2 regions of the Desulforhabdus amnigena genome follow, and region 1 is predicted to be linked to the other one. Evidence: riboswitches for the same ligand, from Rfam matches in the RefSeq annotation. Region 1 holds a riboswitch; the other holds the start of a gene.
The links. Region 1 has a riboswitch for fluoride ahead of eno (phosphopyruvate hydratase). Riboswitches for the same ligand answer to the same signal wherever they lie in the genome.
Positions count from the first base shown of each region.

Region 2: it holds a riboswitch for fluoride, as region 1 does, so the genes downstream of both, QMG16_RS17745 (cation:proton antiporter) here and eno (phosphopyruvate hydratase) in region 1, are expected to answer to the same signal.

Region 1 is NZ_BSDR01000001.1:3,492,908-3,500,731, reverse strand. Features, by position in the region: gene QMG16_RS14865 (hypothetical protein) at 31-465, opposite strand; gene eno (phosphopyruvate hydratase) at 579-1,856, opposite strand; fluoride riboswitch at 1,987-2,048, opposite strand; gene QMG16_RS14855 (hypothetical protein) at 2,376-3,425, shown strand; gene QMG16_RS14850 (universal stress protein) at 3,997-4,929, shown strand; partial or broken gene QMG16_RS19660 (MutS-related protein) at 5,035-5,241, shown strand; gene QMG16_RS14845 (hypothetical protein) at 5,306-5,929, shown strand; gene QMG16_RS14840 (DUF6062 family protein) at 6,031-7,824, opposite strand, start outside.
Region 2 is NZ_BSDR01000001.1:4,135,287-4,143,110, forward strand. Features, by position in the region: gene hrcA (heat-inducible transcriptional repressor HrcA) at 1-148, opposite strand, end outside; gene QMG16_RS17725 (YMGG-like glycine zipper-containing protein) at 663-887, shown strand; gene QMG16_RS17730 (IscS subfamily cysteine desulfurase) at 1,098-2,657, opposite strand; gene QMG16_RS17735 (NfeD family protein) at 2,978-3,439, shown strand; gene QMG16_RS17740 (SPFH domain-containing protein) at 3,482-4,336, shown strand; fluoride riboswitch at 4,660-4,724, shown strand; gene QMG16_RS17745 (cation:proton antiporter) at 4,889-6,145, shown strand; gene QMG16_RS17750 (universal stress protein) at 6,171-6,587, shown strand; gene crcB (fluoride efflux transporter CrcB) at 6,882-7,259, shown strand; gene QMG16_RS17760 (DUF190 domain-containing protein) at 7,273-7,824, shown strand, end outside.

The DNA.
Region 1 (7,824 bases):
TGCTCAGTGCAATAAAGTGATGCCGGCGAGTCATCTTTTTCGCAAGATGTTCAGAACCAGATCGAGATGGGCTTCGATTTCAGCCCCCCTGGGGGCCCAGTACTCGGCAAAGCCGGGGACGGCGTCCCCGTACCCCTTTAGATGTTTGCTGTCGATTTCCGATAGCGTGGCCCATAAGCTCGAGCAATGGCTCCAGATGGACTGGGTGACACTCTCTACATGCTCTTGGAGACCGAAGGCGCTTTTGAGTTCACTGAGCAATTCCCGAATTTCAACCACTTGGGCAAGCAACGCCTCGCACTGGGAGCTGCTGAGGTCGTTGCTTTCGAAATAAAGAACCGAACGCCTCTGCCGTCCTTTTGCCCACTCTTCGAATTCGCAAACCACCCGATCCAGATGAGTGAGAGTCGTCCCTATGGTACGCTTGTACTTGGAGCTGAGCTCGAAGACGTGTTTTTTCTCCATATGCGATGTCTCCAAAGGGCGGGGTGAATTCAATTCGTCGATTTTTCCGAAGCGGGCTGGATGAAAGCACCTCCAAAGAGTTCAAAGACCGCCCACAAGCACTGTCCCCCCCCTCAACCGCCCAAAGGATTCCCGAACACCGCGCTCTTTCCCAGCTCATCTTCAATCTCGAGGAGGCGATTGTACTTGGCGATCCGTTCACTCCGGCAAACCGAGCCCGTCTTGAGCTGCCCGCCGCCCATGGCCACGGCAAAGTCGGCAATGAAGGGGTCTTCGGTCTCACCCGAACGGTGGGAGATCACAAAACCCCACCCGGCCTTGCGGCAGAGTTGGATCGCTTCGATGGTTTCCGTTACGGTACCGATCTGGTTGAGCTTGATGAGCACGGCATTGCTCGTCTTTTCCCGAATGCCGCGCTGGATGAACTGGGTATTGGTAACGAAGATGTCGTCTCCGACGATCTGGATTTTATCGCCCAAAATGGCGGTCTGTTCGCGGAAGCCTTCCCAGTCGTTTTCGGCCAGGCCATCCTCCAGGGAAAGAATGGGATATTTGTCCACCCAGGATTGGTAGAGCTCTGTCATCTGAGAACTGGTCTTCCTCCCCTGGCCGGATTTGCTCAAATGATAGTTTCCATCCTCGAAGAAGGAACTTGCCGCCGGATCGAGGGCTATGGCCAAGTCTTTACCTGGCAGATAACCTGCGGCTTCCATCGCCTCCAAGATGACTTCACAGGCCTCTTCGTTGCTCTTGAGATTGGGAGCGAAGCCGCCTTCGTCGCCGACGCTCGTGCCGTATCCTTTTTTCCCGAGGATGCTCTTCAGGGCGTGAAAAGTTTCGGCACAGTAGCGCAGGGCTTCAGCAAAAGTCGGGGCGCCGACGGGCATCACCATGAATTCCTGAAAATCGACACTGTTGTCCGCATGTTTGCCTCCATTGAGGATATTCATCATGGGCATGGGAAGACGAATCGCTCCAGGACCTCCCAGATACAGGTAAAGCGGAAGCCCCGATGAAACAGCCGCCGCCCGCGCCACAGCCATGGAAATTCCCAGGATGGCGTTGGCACCGAGTTTCGCCTTGTTGGGGGAGCCGTCCAGTTCGATCATCATGCGGTCGATTTCCGATTGACGCAGGGGGTCCATACCGAGAAGATGCGGAGCGATCACCTCGTTGACGTTTGATATGGCTTTCAACACTCCTTTCCCGCCGTACCTTTTCCGGTCCCCATCGCGCAACTCCACGGCTTCGTTTTCACCGGTAGAAGCCCCTGACGGGACGGAGGCCACGCCGACTACACCATTATCCAGGGTCACACGGACGCGGACCGTAGGATTGCCACGAGAATCCAGGATTTCCAATGCACGGATGGATACGATTTTGCGGTTCATGCGGCTTCCTCCTTCATTCATTTTGGACAGGATAGGAATTGAGTTATAAAAAAGCCCCTTCAAGTTCGTCCCGGCAGGAGCTTTTCCAATCGATCATTGTGCTCAGATGAATCTCCCACCCGGCGAGCTCGCCACAGTAGGGGTCATCAGCCTCATACGGCGGTTCGAGTGGACTCCATCACTCTCATCGAAAGCAATATGAGTCATAAATGCCACCTTTGACATCCAAATGCAAGAATGTTCCTGTTTGGGAGGTGACTTTCAAAAACGCTTCTCCTGAAAACAGGCAAGATCTTTTCTATCCGAAGAGCCGGTTTCGTGAGGCATGTACCGGAGGAAAGCCGTTGTGAATGGTATGCGACATTTTGCTGCGGGAATCCTGCGTTCCAATATTCCTTTTGACAGGTTCGCCGCATTTGCTATGTAGTGGTTCATGTGAATGTCGGTTCCACAGGACGATTGCATACATCCATGATGTTTGCTCCTCAATGACATAAAATCACATAAAGGAGGCATTTCATGGCAAAGATCAGCTTCGAATCATGGCGACAGACCGCGATTTTCCACAACCCCTTGAAAAACGGCCAGCTCGACACGCAGGAGATAGAGGTACGCATTGACCCCCTGACCGGCCATCAGAGCACTTTCAATCCGGCGCTGGAAGGGAAGATATCGATTCTTTTTCCCGATACGGACTATGCCTACCTGGAAGAGCGGGCGGAGGCGACTCAAGGGCAATGTTTCATGTGCGACGGCCGCTGGCGTACGGCAACTCCAACCTACAGCACCGATATCCTTCCCGGGGGCAGATTGCAACGAGGAGAAGCGGTCCTTTTCCCCAATCTCTTTCCACTGGCGGCATTCCATGCCGTCGTCATACTGGGTGATCGCCACTTTCGCCTGCCCAACGAAATTTCCGCGGATCTTCTCGAAGACGCTTTTGCCATCTCTGTAGAATACTTCAGAGAATGCCACCGCTATAACCCGTCGGTCCGCTATTTTACGATCAACGCCAATTTCCTTCTCCCTGCGGGTGCCAGCGTCATGCATCCCCACCTGCAGCTGCTCGGGTCACCCTTTCCGGGAACGCACCACCAACTGCTGCTGGAAAAAAGCCTTGCTTATTACGAGGCCAACGGCTCATGCTACTGGACGGATTTAGCGAAAGAGGAAATAGAGCGGGGAGAACGAATGATCACCCGGATGAGCGACAGTACATGGTTCACCGCCTATGCGCCCGTCGGCGCCAACGAAACCGATGCGGTCTGGACGGAGACCTCTCACTTTCTGGAATGGGGCACCGCGGAGATTCGGCAGATGGCGGAAGGGATAGCAGGGGTGCTGCGCGGCTATCACGACATGAAGTTTTCCACCTACAACTTCTCCTGTTTCAGCGGTCCCGTAGATCGTTCGTCTCCTGAATTCCGCTGCTTTTTGAGATTGGTGAACCGGCAAAACGCCATGCCGCACCACAGGACCGACGACTACTATTTCCAGAAACTCCTCAAAAACGAGATCATCATCCAACGTCCGGAAAAGCTTGCCACTTTTCTCCGTAGGTATTTCTGAGAAGGTATTTCTGACGAGCTGCGCCGAACATCCGTCCTCCCGGCACTACCCTCTTTTTCCCAGCCGGAGGTCAGGGCCGCTCGACACAAAAATTCGACAACACTTCCGGAGCGATGGAAATTTACCAGGCCTTCTCGGTCAGGCATCCAAGGCGCCTATCTACCCTCCATGGGCGTGGCGCCTTCGAAGGGCGGCATCTTTTGATATGAACTCGAAGGTTCTCCCGAGTCACATCGAATCTTTCATTGAAGTGCGAAAAAATTTTTCGCCGCACAAGACAGTCGATCTTGGAACTCAGAGCCAATCCGGTTGCAGTGGAAGGGGAGATTTCAGCACTGCCATCCCCTCGGCTCAAGGCAATATGCCTTCTCCTTATTCTCTTTTCGCATCGTCGATCCTCACTTCCAACACCGGCCCGCCGTAGGTCAGGGGCGTCCGAGCTGCTCGTCCAAGAATTCTTCAAGCAATTTCAGAAACACGTTTTATTGATTCTTTCGTGCTCTACCACATCTTTTCCTTTGCCCTCAAGCTTCACTGAGTTGAACAGAGTTCGTTGAAAAGGGGGTATACGATGTTTAAAAAAATACTCTATCCAACCAAATTTGAAGAATTCTCTTTGCCGATTCTCCAGAACATCACTTGCCTGAGGAGAGCCGGACTGGAGGAGGTCATTCTGTTGCACGTCATCGATCCGGGAAACCTTTATACCGAAGTGGACGGGGGCATTCCCATCGCCGTGGATACCATCCGGAAAGCCATCACGAGCAGCATTGACCTGATGCGGGAAGCCGCATCCAGGCGTCTCTCCGCTTATGCCGATTATCTTTGCTCCGAAGGGATCAAGGTGAAAACGGAGCTCGCCACAGGTCGCGTCGTTTCAGAGATCCTCAGGACTGCCACAGAGAATGATGTGTCGCTCATCGTGGCGGGACGACAGAAGAGGGATGTTCTAGGGGAGATCTTTGTCGGCTCGACGACCGACCGAGTGATCCGCAAAGCAAAGGCTCCGATTTTGGTCGCCAGATACCATACCCTGAGAATGGCGGGAGATGAGGTACAGGAGCGCTTCTGTACCGACATGTTCCGAAAGATTCTCTATACGACGGACTGGTCGCCCAATGCGGAGCGGGCAAAGATGTACCTTCCCATGCTCCGTGGCGCGGGAACTTCGGAATTGGTCGTTGTCCACGTCCTGGAGGAATTCGCTAATTTTGTCGATGTCCCCTATGAGATGAAAGTTGAGGCGTTGGCAGTGGCGACAAGAAATAGCCAGGACAATTTGGATCGCCTGACTCGAGAGCTCGAGGCCGAAGGCTTCAGAGTGAAAGCAAGCCTGCTTTGCGGAAAACCCTACCGGGAAATCATGCGTGTCGCCACGGAGGAAAACGTTTCCATGATCGTCATGGGTTCCTATGGGAAGAGCCTCATGCAAGGAATTCTCTGGGGAAACGTGTCTCAACGGGTTGTCGAATACAGTGAAAAACCGGTTCTGGTGGTGAAATGAAGATTTGAAGATTTTCTTGAAATATCTGAAGATAAAAATTTTAACCTGCTCGATCCACCCCGCTACGTTGCAAAAGGGAGGCTTTGCCCGGTCGCAAACGTGATCGACCAGGGCGGCAAATCGATTTTTTTGCGCAGTATAGGTTTGGCACAATTGATGATGCAATGCGATATGTTTGTGCCTGCGGAGTCTTTCTCCTCCAATGTCTGTGAAGGGCTTTTCACGCACTACAAACGGGAGGAAGATCCAGCCATGAAAAGCGGGAAACTTGATGAAGAACTCAGCAGAATGAGCGAGATCGTAGACAACTTAAGTAGTATAAAATGATATTTGTCGGCAGTGAAGAAACGGCAGGCCGCTGAGGTGAACCGGTTGAATGATCGGGGAGGAGATGTTCGTCTCCCTGTTGAAGCTTTCGGAACGGCGCATGCTGAATGGTCTCATCGAAACCCTTGCGCAATACGGACGCCCCGAGACCATTCCCTACTTCGAGCGTGCTCTTGAAGATGACTTCTACCGAGCTGCCGCGGAAAAGGCTTTTCAAAAGTTAGGCAAAGCCTCTTGCGACACGCTGGTGCTTTCTGCCGTGACTCTCCGACCGGGCCCCTTTGTGGAAAGCCCGTCCAGCTTGGAGCGGCGCCGCAGTGCGATAAGACTTTTGAACGGGATCGGAATAGCCCCTCAACATTGGCAGACCCTCCGGAGGCTGCTCGATGAGCCGGACGAAGAGCTCGTGGTGGGTGCTTCAAAACTGGGGATGAGCATTGCATCGAGAGAAGATCGGAGGGCTATCTCGCACAGGCTCATCGGACTCGTAGCTCTGGCGCCGTGGCACCTGCAGGAAGATATCGAGGATATACTGACTGCGTTGAAGGATGAATCGGCAGGAGAAATTGCCGGTGAAGTTGCACAACGAAACAAGCAGCCTGAAGACTTGCGCGCAAGGGATGAACGATTGCGAGCCCTGTTGAGAATACAGCGCCGGTTCGAAACAGCATGAAGTGATCAGGTCCCGCGGGCAAGACGGACCATCACGGCGCTCCAAGCTTCCGACCCGACAAACCATATCGTGGAGCCGATTGCCATTGTCACCGGGCCCTTCTACACTTCGGCATCCATCTCCCATGGAAAGCAGACCTTCTTCGCCCCGACACTGTGGATGAGGCCACGGAGATAGGCGTCTTCCTCATCCAGGTTCTGGATATCTCTGCGCAGAGCATCCCTCTTCAATGCATAATTTTGCATATCCTCGGATATCTGGGCGAAGAGGCGAGCGGCGTGCTCGAGCAGGAACCGGACTTTCTCTTTGGATGGGACAATGGAAATCAGCAGGCCCAGATGGTGCAGGCACACTCCCTGGGAGTTCATGTACGCCTTGTGCCCTTCCGGGGTTTGAATAAAGCCGGCAAAACTGTTCAGATAAATTTTCTCCGCGTCTTGGACCAGTCGGCACACTTCGCAGTCTTTCGCGCTTGGAATAAGCGTCAGGACGGATTCACCCGGATTCGAGTTTTCCGATAGCGCCAGGCGAGAAAGATCGGCCGACAACCTCTCCATAAGCCTCGGAAACCCCTGCGAAAGACCGTGAGGGGAGGACATCGCCTCCAGCTGCCACGTGTGGAGGGGACAAAACCCAAGCGAAGCTGCGTGTGCACGCTGCGCCTGTTCCTGAGTCGCCAGTTCGTATTGCCGACCGGCATAGAAACGGTAGGCGGCATCGATCATTCGGTTGCATACCGGGCAGCCCCGTGTGGCTAGGTCGGGTAACAAGTCCTTCTCTACTTCAGAACCGGTTGCCTTGTTGAGTGCCGCCCCGGACAATAATTCTTGCTCCGGAACCGAGGGGGGAGAGGGCTCGAATGCTGGAAAAATTGGCTCAGCAGAAGGCCCCCCTGAGAGGGAAGGTTCTCCTTCGAGCATTGCGGTTCGGATCCGACCGAGCTTCTTTTCGATGGCCTCAAGAGTATCGAGCTCACGAGAAAGCTCCTCCCTGTCAAGCTCCACGATCTGCCAGTGTCCATCGATGCTCTTTGTGACCCTTTTACCCTCGACGGCCTGCACAATACGCGATTCGATTTCACCGGCTCGTTTCTCGATCTCAAAGCCCAGACGGTTCAACGCATCATCGACTCCTTTCAGAAAAGCATCTTCAATGCGCTCGGCGTAAAATCCGATAAGGCCTTCGAGCTCCGCGACAAGACGGCCCCTGACTAGCGGTCTGACCACAAAGAGGGGCAGACAGGCCGCAAGTATGGGAAGTTTAGGGTTCCAATCGACATTCCCAAAGCTTGGGCGTTGCAGCACCCAATGGGTGGGAAGCTCAATACTCGTTTCGGAAGCAGCCTCCTCGCCGAGGCCACCGAGAACCTCCACTGCGGCAGCGGGAATCTCCTGCAGTTCCCGCTCAATCTTTACCCATTCCATTTGCAGTGCCTGCAGGAATGCGGGATCAAGGCTTTCGGCTTTCTCTTTCGTCCATTTCTCCAGATCCTGCTTGAAACGCGGCAGCATCTGTCGTGCAACGTCCTGAGCCGCAAGGATGGAAAGCTCCCAGTTGGACTGGGAGAGTGCTTCGTTGAGTTCTCCCAAAAGAACATCGGCTTCGTCAGCCCGAAACGCAGCAATTTCTGGAGAAATCTTCTCCCTTGCCCAAGGAAGGATGCGCTCCCGAACCTCCTGCTGGGATTTTGCGCGCGCTTTTCGCAGGACTTGGAACCGTTCCTTCAAGGCCGCCATCTTCTTCTGGACTTCTTCTCGAGAGGTTTCGCCGGCCAGTTTGAGCAGACTCAATTCGTGATGCGCCTCCGTTGCCACGCGAAGCACCTTGTCCAGCACGGAAACCAGGAGCCCATGGCTCTTCTCGCTAGACAGAAACTTGGCCAAAGCCTCCTGCAG
Region 2 (7,824 bases), 640 kb from region 1:
CTGCCATGACATTCCGGATGGTCGCCGAACTCACCTTCAGCCCGTAGCGCTTGGATATGGTCCGCGATCCTACCGGCTCTCCACTCTGAATGTGGTCGGTAATGACAGCTTCCAGCACCTGTTGGTCACGTTTTGTAAGTTCGGTCACGAGCGACTCTCCATTCAATAGATAAATTAGCACTCCTTGAAGATGAGTGCTAAACTAACCTAGTAATGTCGCATCATTTTGTCAAGTCACACATGAACATTATCGCTGTTTGAACGATGAATTTATGATGCGCCTGAATTCAGGCTTTACTGGGAGGGCAGTCATGACGCGAAAAAAGCAAAATTGAAGAAGGGGGGGAGTCAGGAAGGAGGAGGGGGAAACCTGACTCCCCCCGAGGAGGAAAGAGTTTTCTTTCCATTGATAATGATAACTCATGAGTCAAGAGGTTTATAGGGGAAAAGGTTCATAGCTCATGGCAACAGCGGTCGTCAGGGTGACAGAGACAATGATTCTTGCCGATCAAGCGAATAGATTCATTTGACCTGAAGCGCTTTTGGGAGTAATCCGTGTTATCTGCTGACGTACGGCTCCTCTCGTAGGGGAGTGATGGGTTGAGACTGTTCTCCTGCGAAAATAACAATCCAGGAAGATCTGCTGAAGGGGGGTATCTAGGATGAAGTCCTGTAGGATTCTGGTGGTTCTGGTTTTGGTCTTCTCTCTTTTTGGTTGTGCCGGAATGTCACGGACTGAACAACGCATATTGAGCGGCAGCGCCATTGGGACGGCGGCCGGCGTTGGGGCTGCGGCCATTGTGGGCGGTTCTCTCGCTGTGGGCGCCGTAGCCGGGGCTGCTGCCGGGGCTGTTGGTGGAGTAGTGGTCGATCAGCTCCAAAAGTAAGGTGATTCGCATCGGAGTCGTTGAATCCGGATGGCCTTCATTCATTGCGTGGCCATTTATATGGTGTGAAGGGTAGGCTGGATTCGGTGGTTGGGCCCGACTCATTGTTGACCGGAGATTGCCGAGCGAAACCCAAGATGAAAGCTTTCTTCTCGTTGGGTTTCGCTCGGAAGATGCGACTTGCAATTCCTGCCGTCCGTTTCAACCGGACTACGCTTGTCTCGCGCAATCCCGTACGGCGGAAGAGATATCCTCCATTGCGCGATCGATTTCTTCTGCCGTAGTGAAACGCCCCACCGAAAACCGGATGGTCCCCATTGCATATTCCAGAGGGATGCCCATCGCTTTGAGTACGCTCGATACCTGCACTCCTTCACTATGGCATGCTGCACCGGCGGAAGCGGCAACGTTCCGCATCCCGGCAAGAATAACGTTGGCTCCAACTCCCTTGAAGCTGACACTGGAAGTGTTGGGCAGTCTCATTTCCGGATGGCCGTTGATTCTGATGTCGGCAAATTCGCCCTTCAAACGGGTTTCCAGCAGATCTCGCATTTTTTGCAAGTGTTCCCGATAGCTTTGAGAATTCTCGCCGACCATCTGAAAGGCTTCTCCCAATCCCACAATTTCTATGACATTTTCCGTACCTGCCCGCATGTTCCTTTCGTGATTTGCACCATGAATCAGTTTTTCAAGTCGAACGCCCGATCGAATGAACAATCCTCCAATTCCTTTGGGAGCATAGAGCTTATGTCCTGCCACTGAAAGGAGATCCACTCCCAGGTCATCCACATGAACCGGGATTTTGCCTATGGACTGAGCGGCATCCGTGTGGACCAGGATTCCGTGCCGATGGGCAATGAGGCTGATTTCCCTGATGGGTTCAATGGTGCCCACTTCGTTGTTGGCATGCATGACGGTGATCAGAATGGTTTTGGGTGTGATGGCTTCTTCGAGTTCTTGCAGGTTTACCCGGCCGTAGGAGTCGACGGGCAGATAAGTCACCTCGTAACCCAATCCTTCCAGGTAGCGGCAAACTTCTGTTACAGCAGGATGTTCCACGGATGACGTTATGATGTGATTGCCTTTGCCCAGATAGGCGCGCGCAACGCCCTTTATGGCGTAATTGTTGGATTCCGATCCGCCGCTGGTGAAAATGAATTCATCCGGGGTGCAGTGGAGCACTTCTGCAATCTGTTTTCGTGCTCTCTCGACAGCGGATTTGGCTTTGGTTCCAAAGACGTGGCTGCTGGATGGGTTCCCGAAGTGCTCATGGATAAAAGGCAGCATGGCTCCGGCGACTTGCGGATCAATGGGAGTGGTTGCGTTATAATCCAAATAAATGGGTTTCAATTTTGACTCCTTTTTTAAGCATTCCCCGTTTGACTCGGTTTTTCTTTCGATCAGCTTCCTGACGAAGGGGATGTCTGCGGGGGCAAAATCATAATCCTTCATATCCTCCACGGAAACCCATTCGATAGCTTCATGAACGGTTGGGACCATTTCACCGCTTTCCCAAAAAGTCTCATAGGCAAGCAACCTTATGGAATCTTGAGAGTAATGGTAAATACTTTCCCAGAGAAAAGCACCGATACGGACTTCAATTTGAAGTTCTTCCTTGATTTCCCGCTTCAGACATTCTTCAGGGGTTTCCCCCACCTCGACCTTTCCCCCCGGAAATTCCCACTTGAATTCCTGGTGGGTTCCGGCCCTGCGTCGGGCAATGAGAATACGGCCTTCTCGAATCAAAATAGCGGCTGTTACAGTTTTCAATAGATTTCCTTTCAAAAAACGATCAAAACATGAGGCTTTCAGTATAAACATTTTCATCCATCTTCTCCATTACCCTCCATGAACGGAGCGGTCGCAACGAAAAATGAAAAAACGCAAAGGAATGCAATGCAATAGGGAAAGTGGGAAACGCTTTTGAAAAGCGATGTTATTACTATGAGCCATGAGCTATGAACCATGAGCCTTTTTTCATATAAAGAAAAGGGGCGTCATAGCCGACAGGATGGGATATTTTCTTTTGTGAGGGCATGAAAAACGAGCAGCATGATAGAAATCGCACCGTGAAGGGAGAAGAAGCCTGCATGGATTTCAAACTGCTTTACTGGCACTGGCTTGTCTTTGGAATGGTCCTTGTGATCGCCGAATTGTTCATCCCGAGCTTTACCATTTTTTGGTTTGGACTGGGAGCTATTCTTCTCAGCGGGGTGCTCTGGTTGATCCCGGATCTTGCTCTGAGCTGGCAGCTGTTCATCTGGGCTGTCGCTTCCAGCCTGTTCACGTTCCTTTGGTTCAAATTCTTCAGACCTCTGATGGCCGACCGCACCAAGGCAGGTATTTCCAGGGAAGCCGTTCTGGGGGAAGTCGGACAGGTCATCAAGGTCCCAGAAGAAGGAAAGCGGGGCATCGTTCGTTTCACCACGCCCATTTTGGGAGACGATGAATGGCCTTTTATCTGTGAAAGCAAAGTGAGTCTGGGGGAGCGGGTTGTTGTCAGGGATTTTTCCGGCAACACACTCATTGTCGAGAGGAAGGAATCCGCGTAATCATCTGAAGCATCTAAAAAATCTGGAGAGGAGGAGAAGGCTATGGCGGGATTGGTTGTTGCAGGGGTTTTCTTTATTCTGGTTTTGGTGACCATCGCTCTGGGGGTGAGAATCGTGCCTCAGGGCAGCAAGCAGGTTGTGCAACGGCTGGGGAAGTATCACAAGACCCTCGGACCGGGCCTCAATGTCGTTGTGCCCTACATCGATACGGTCGCCTATAAGGTGACCACAAAAGACATCGTCCTGGATATCCCCTCGCAGGAGGTCATCACCAAGGACAATGCCGTCATCATAGTCAACGCGGTGGCCTACATCAATATCGTTTCCCCGGAAAAAGCCGTGTATGGGGTCGAGGACTACCGGTTTGCCATTCAAAACCTGGTGCAGACCTCTTTGCGTTCCATTGTGGGCGAAATGGACCTGGATGACGCTCTTTCTTCGAGGGACATGATCAAGGCACGGCTGAAGACGGCCATCTCCGACGATATCGCCGATTGGGGAATCACTCTCAAAACGGTGGAAATCCAGGACATCAATCCTTCTGAAACCATGCAGAGGGCCATGGAAGAGCAGGCGGCCGCCGAAAGGCAGCGAAGGGCGACCGTGACGCGGGCGGACGGTGAAAAAGCTGCTGCCATCCTCGAAGCGGAAGGCCGCCTCGAAGCCTCCAAGCGCGATGCCCAGGCAAAGGTCGTTCTGGCTGAAGCAAGCCAGATCGCCATCAGGAAAATCACGGAAGCCGTCCAGGAAAATGACCTGCCCGTCATGTTCCTCCTGGGTGAAAGGTATATCGAGGCGGTCAAAAACCTTTCCACATCGCAGAACTCGAAGATCGTTCTCCTCCCTGCCGACATTCCTGCCGCGGTGAAAGGGATCATGAGCGCTTTGAATAAATAGAATTTATAACTGTATCGCTCAATGTCTGAGGTTGCCGGGCGAAAGCCTTTAACCCGTCAAAGTGATTCCCTAAAAGAATTGGCGGATTTTCATATCTTGTTATTCACCACGGAGACACGGAGGGCACGGAGAACATTTTGGAATTCCTAAGGGATTCTTCCGTGATCTCTGTGCCTCCGTAGTGAATGGAGATTGCAAGAGCGACTCACTCCCTAAAATGAATACTACCTGTTGCGAAAAAGTGCGGGGATTTCTGGAAAAGAGGCTTGATCCGGCATTCCCCTTATGTTAATAATCTTGGTGCCTTAATGTTTTAAGGCATTGCAGACAGTGGTGATGGAGTCCACCCCGCTAATCGCCGATCCTGGCTGATGACTCCTACCAAGCCAACCAATTTTTGGACGCCTGGTGGGAGTTTTTCACTATCAAACGAAAGCTCCTACTTGGCTAAGGCCTGGAGGAGCTTTTTTTTATGAGCATCACTTTTTCGGATATCCTTACTTCAAGAGTAACACCGGAAGAATTGAACCCTTGCAGGAAAGGATTGCCACGATGACTGAAACATGGCTGTTGGCAACACTTTGGCTGGGATTGGCCCTCATTGCGACACTGCTTTCCATCTGGTTCGGGATCGCAACCGCCCTTTCCGAAATTGTAGTGGGAACAGTCGCCCAATTGGTGATCGGAGCGCTCCTTGGCGGTGCTGTTCTGGGAGCCAATGATCCGTGGATCAAATTCCTTTCCGGAACCGGTGCGATCATTCTGACTTTCCTGGCCGGAGCCGAACTCGATCCGAGCGTCTTCAGGGAAAAATGGAAAGAGGCTGTAGGGATCGGCCTTGCAAGCTTTGTTGTTCCCTTCCTCGGGTGCGCCGCTGTTGCCCATTATCTTTTGCATTGGACTCCCCAGGCGAGCTGGCTTACCGGTGTGGCCCTTTCCACTACGTCGGTTGCCGTAGTCTACGCCGTCATGCTGGAATTTGGTTTAAACACCAGTATCTATGGGAAAACCGTGCTTGCCGCCTGCTTCATAACAGATCTTGGAACGGTGCTTGCCCTAGGGCTCATCTTTGCGCCCTTTACCATGAAAACGGTTATCTTCGCTGGGGTGGGCGTAGTCGTGTTCACTTTGCTTCCTTATCTCACTCCCCGCTTTTTCAAACGCTATGGCGGAAGGCCTTCCGAGCTCGAAGCAAAGTACCTTCTTCTCTGCCTCTTTGGGATGGGGTTTCTCGCATCGTGGGCGGACAGCGAGGCGGTTCTTCCCGCTTATTTGATCGGAATGGTCCTTGCCGGTACCGTGGGCAAAGACCATATGCTCATACGGAGACTCAGGACCCTCACCTTCGGACTGCTCACCCCCTTCTACTTTATTCGAGCGGGCTCCTTCGTCTCGGTTCCTGCTCTCATCGCTGCCCCTGCCATTTTCCTGATCCTCCTCGTCACAAAGATTGTAACCAAGCTCGTTGCCGTCTATCCGGTGACCAAGGCTTTCAACGGTGCAGGTAAAGAGGGGATGTACACGACGCTCCTCATGTCCACCGGTCTTACCTTTGGGAGCATCTCAGCCCTTTTCGGACTTTCTCATGGGATCATCGATACCTCACAATATTCCTATCTCGTTGCCACTGTGGTGGGAAGCGCCGTGGTTCCTACTTTGATTGCCAATGCCTTCTTCCTGCCCCTACATCTTCTCGAGGCATCGTCGGCATCTGTGAAGAAGACTTCCAGAAGGGCGGAAGGAGGCAAGAAGATTCTGCCCGTGCTAAAAAGAAAGCCCACCAAAACCAATAATGAAAAAGGAAATTGAACCGTAGAGAAAGGAGATGAATCCTATGTTCAGTAAATTGATTGTCGCCTATGACGGTTCCAAACAATCGGAAAAGGCCTATAAGCTTGCTCTCGATATAGCATCCAAATTTTCTGCCAAAATGATGGTGCTCTCCGTGGCCCATCCGCCCGAACCCCCCATTACTGTGGAGTTCGAAGCGGTGCTCGAGAGTGCTACCGAGTACTTCGAGGGACATTTCAAGTGTCTCAAGGAGTTGGCGGAGTCCGCAGGCGTTGATGCAACCTTTCTGGTAAAGGTGGGGCATCCGGCCGAACAGATCGTGCATCTGGCCAACGAGGAAAATGCGGATGCCATCGTGATGGGCCATCGCGGAGAAAGCCTTTTGCAAAGGTGGTTGCTCGGATCTGTGGCGAAACGGGTTATAAGTTATGCCCACTGCACGGTGATTGTGGTGCGATGACCCGGCACGAGAGGAATATGCGGCTTTCCTTCTTCATGCCCTCTTCCGGAGGGCCGCGCATTGCATCCTCACCTCCAGAAACTGCTTAAAAGCAAGATCATCATCTATCGGCCCGAGTACCTAGCCTCGCTCATCAAAGAGCGGTTCCAATTCTTAGGGAGTGATCCAGTGGGGCGGAAATTACGAAAGCGTAAATCCTCACCGAGTCCAAAGGTGAGGCACGTTCAAAACAGAGAGTATGTGCAGAAGTGGAATTTTTGGCGCAAATTGGGGTTCATTCGGACTGATGGATGGATGATGAAGATTTTTTTTGTCATGGTCGGCGGAAGCCTTGGAGCACTTTCCCGTTACGGTGTATCGCTGCTGGCTGCAAAGCTCTTTGGAAGCCGGTTTCCGTTTGGAACACTCATTGTAAACCTTTCGGGCTGTTTTCTCATCGGCCTCTCTTTTACCCTGGCCGATCGGGGGGTAAGCATCATGAATCCTTCGCTGCGGCTCTTTTTCATGACCGGGTTCCTCGGGGCTCTTACGACCTTTTCAACCTTTGCTTTGGAGACGGTCAACTCCATGCGTGCGGAAACATACCTCGTTACAGCGGCTAATTTTCTTTCCAACAACCTTATTGGCACAGCCCTTGTTTTTCTTGGCATGTGGGTTGGTCGACTGAGATAGGGAGAAGCTGACCATGCTGCAGTACAAAGTCATCGAGATATTCACCAATGAGGAGGCCAGGTGGCAGGGACAGCCACTCTACAGCGCCGTCGTTCAGCATGTGAGCGATCTCAAAATCGCAGCGCGATGCATGGTTACGAGAGGAATAGAGGGTTCCTACGAGAGTGGGGAGATTGCCACCGGAAGGCTGGAGGTTCTTTCTTACAACATGCCTGTGCGTATAACCATCGTCTTGCCTGTTTTCGAATTCGAGCGCGTTCTTTCCACAGTGGAACGAATGGTCACGGACGGCATCATAGCAGCCAGGGATGTAGATGTCATATCCCATAAGACCCGTGGCCGATTCATACCAAGACACGTTAAAGTCCGGGACATAATGACTCCTAATCCAAAGAAAGTCGCCACAGAAACGCCCTTGAGCGAAGTGACCAGGCTGCTGCTCTCTTCCGTCTTCACTGGTCTTCCCGTGGTTGATGGGGAAAACCGCCCGGTTGGAGTCATTGCACAGGGAGACTTGATCTACAAAGCCGGTCTGCCCATGCGGCTGGGGCTCTTGTCCGAATCG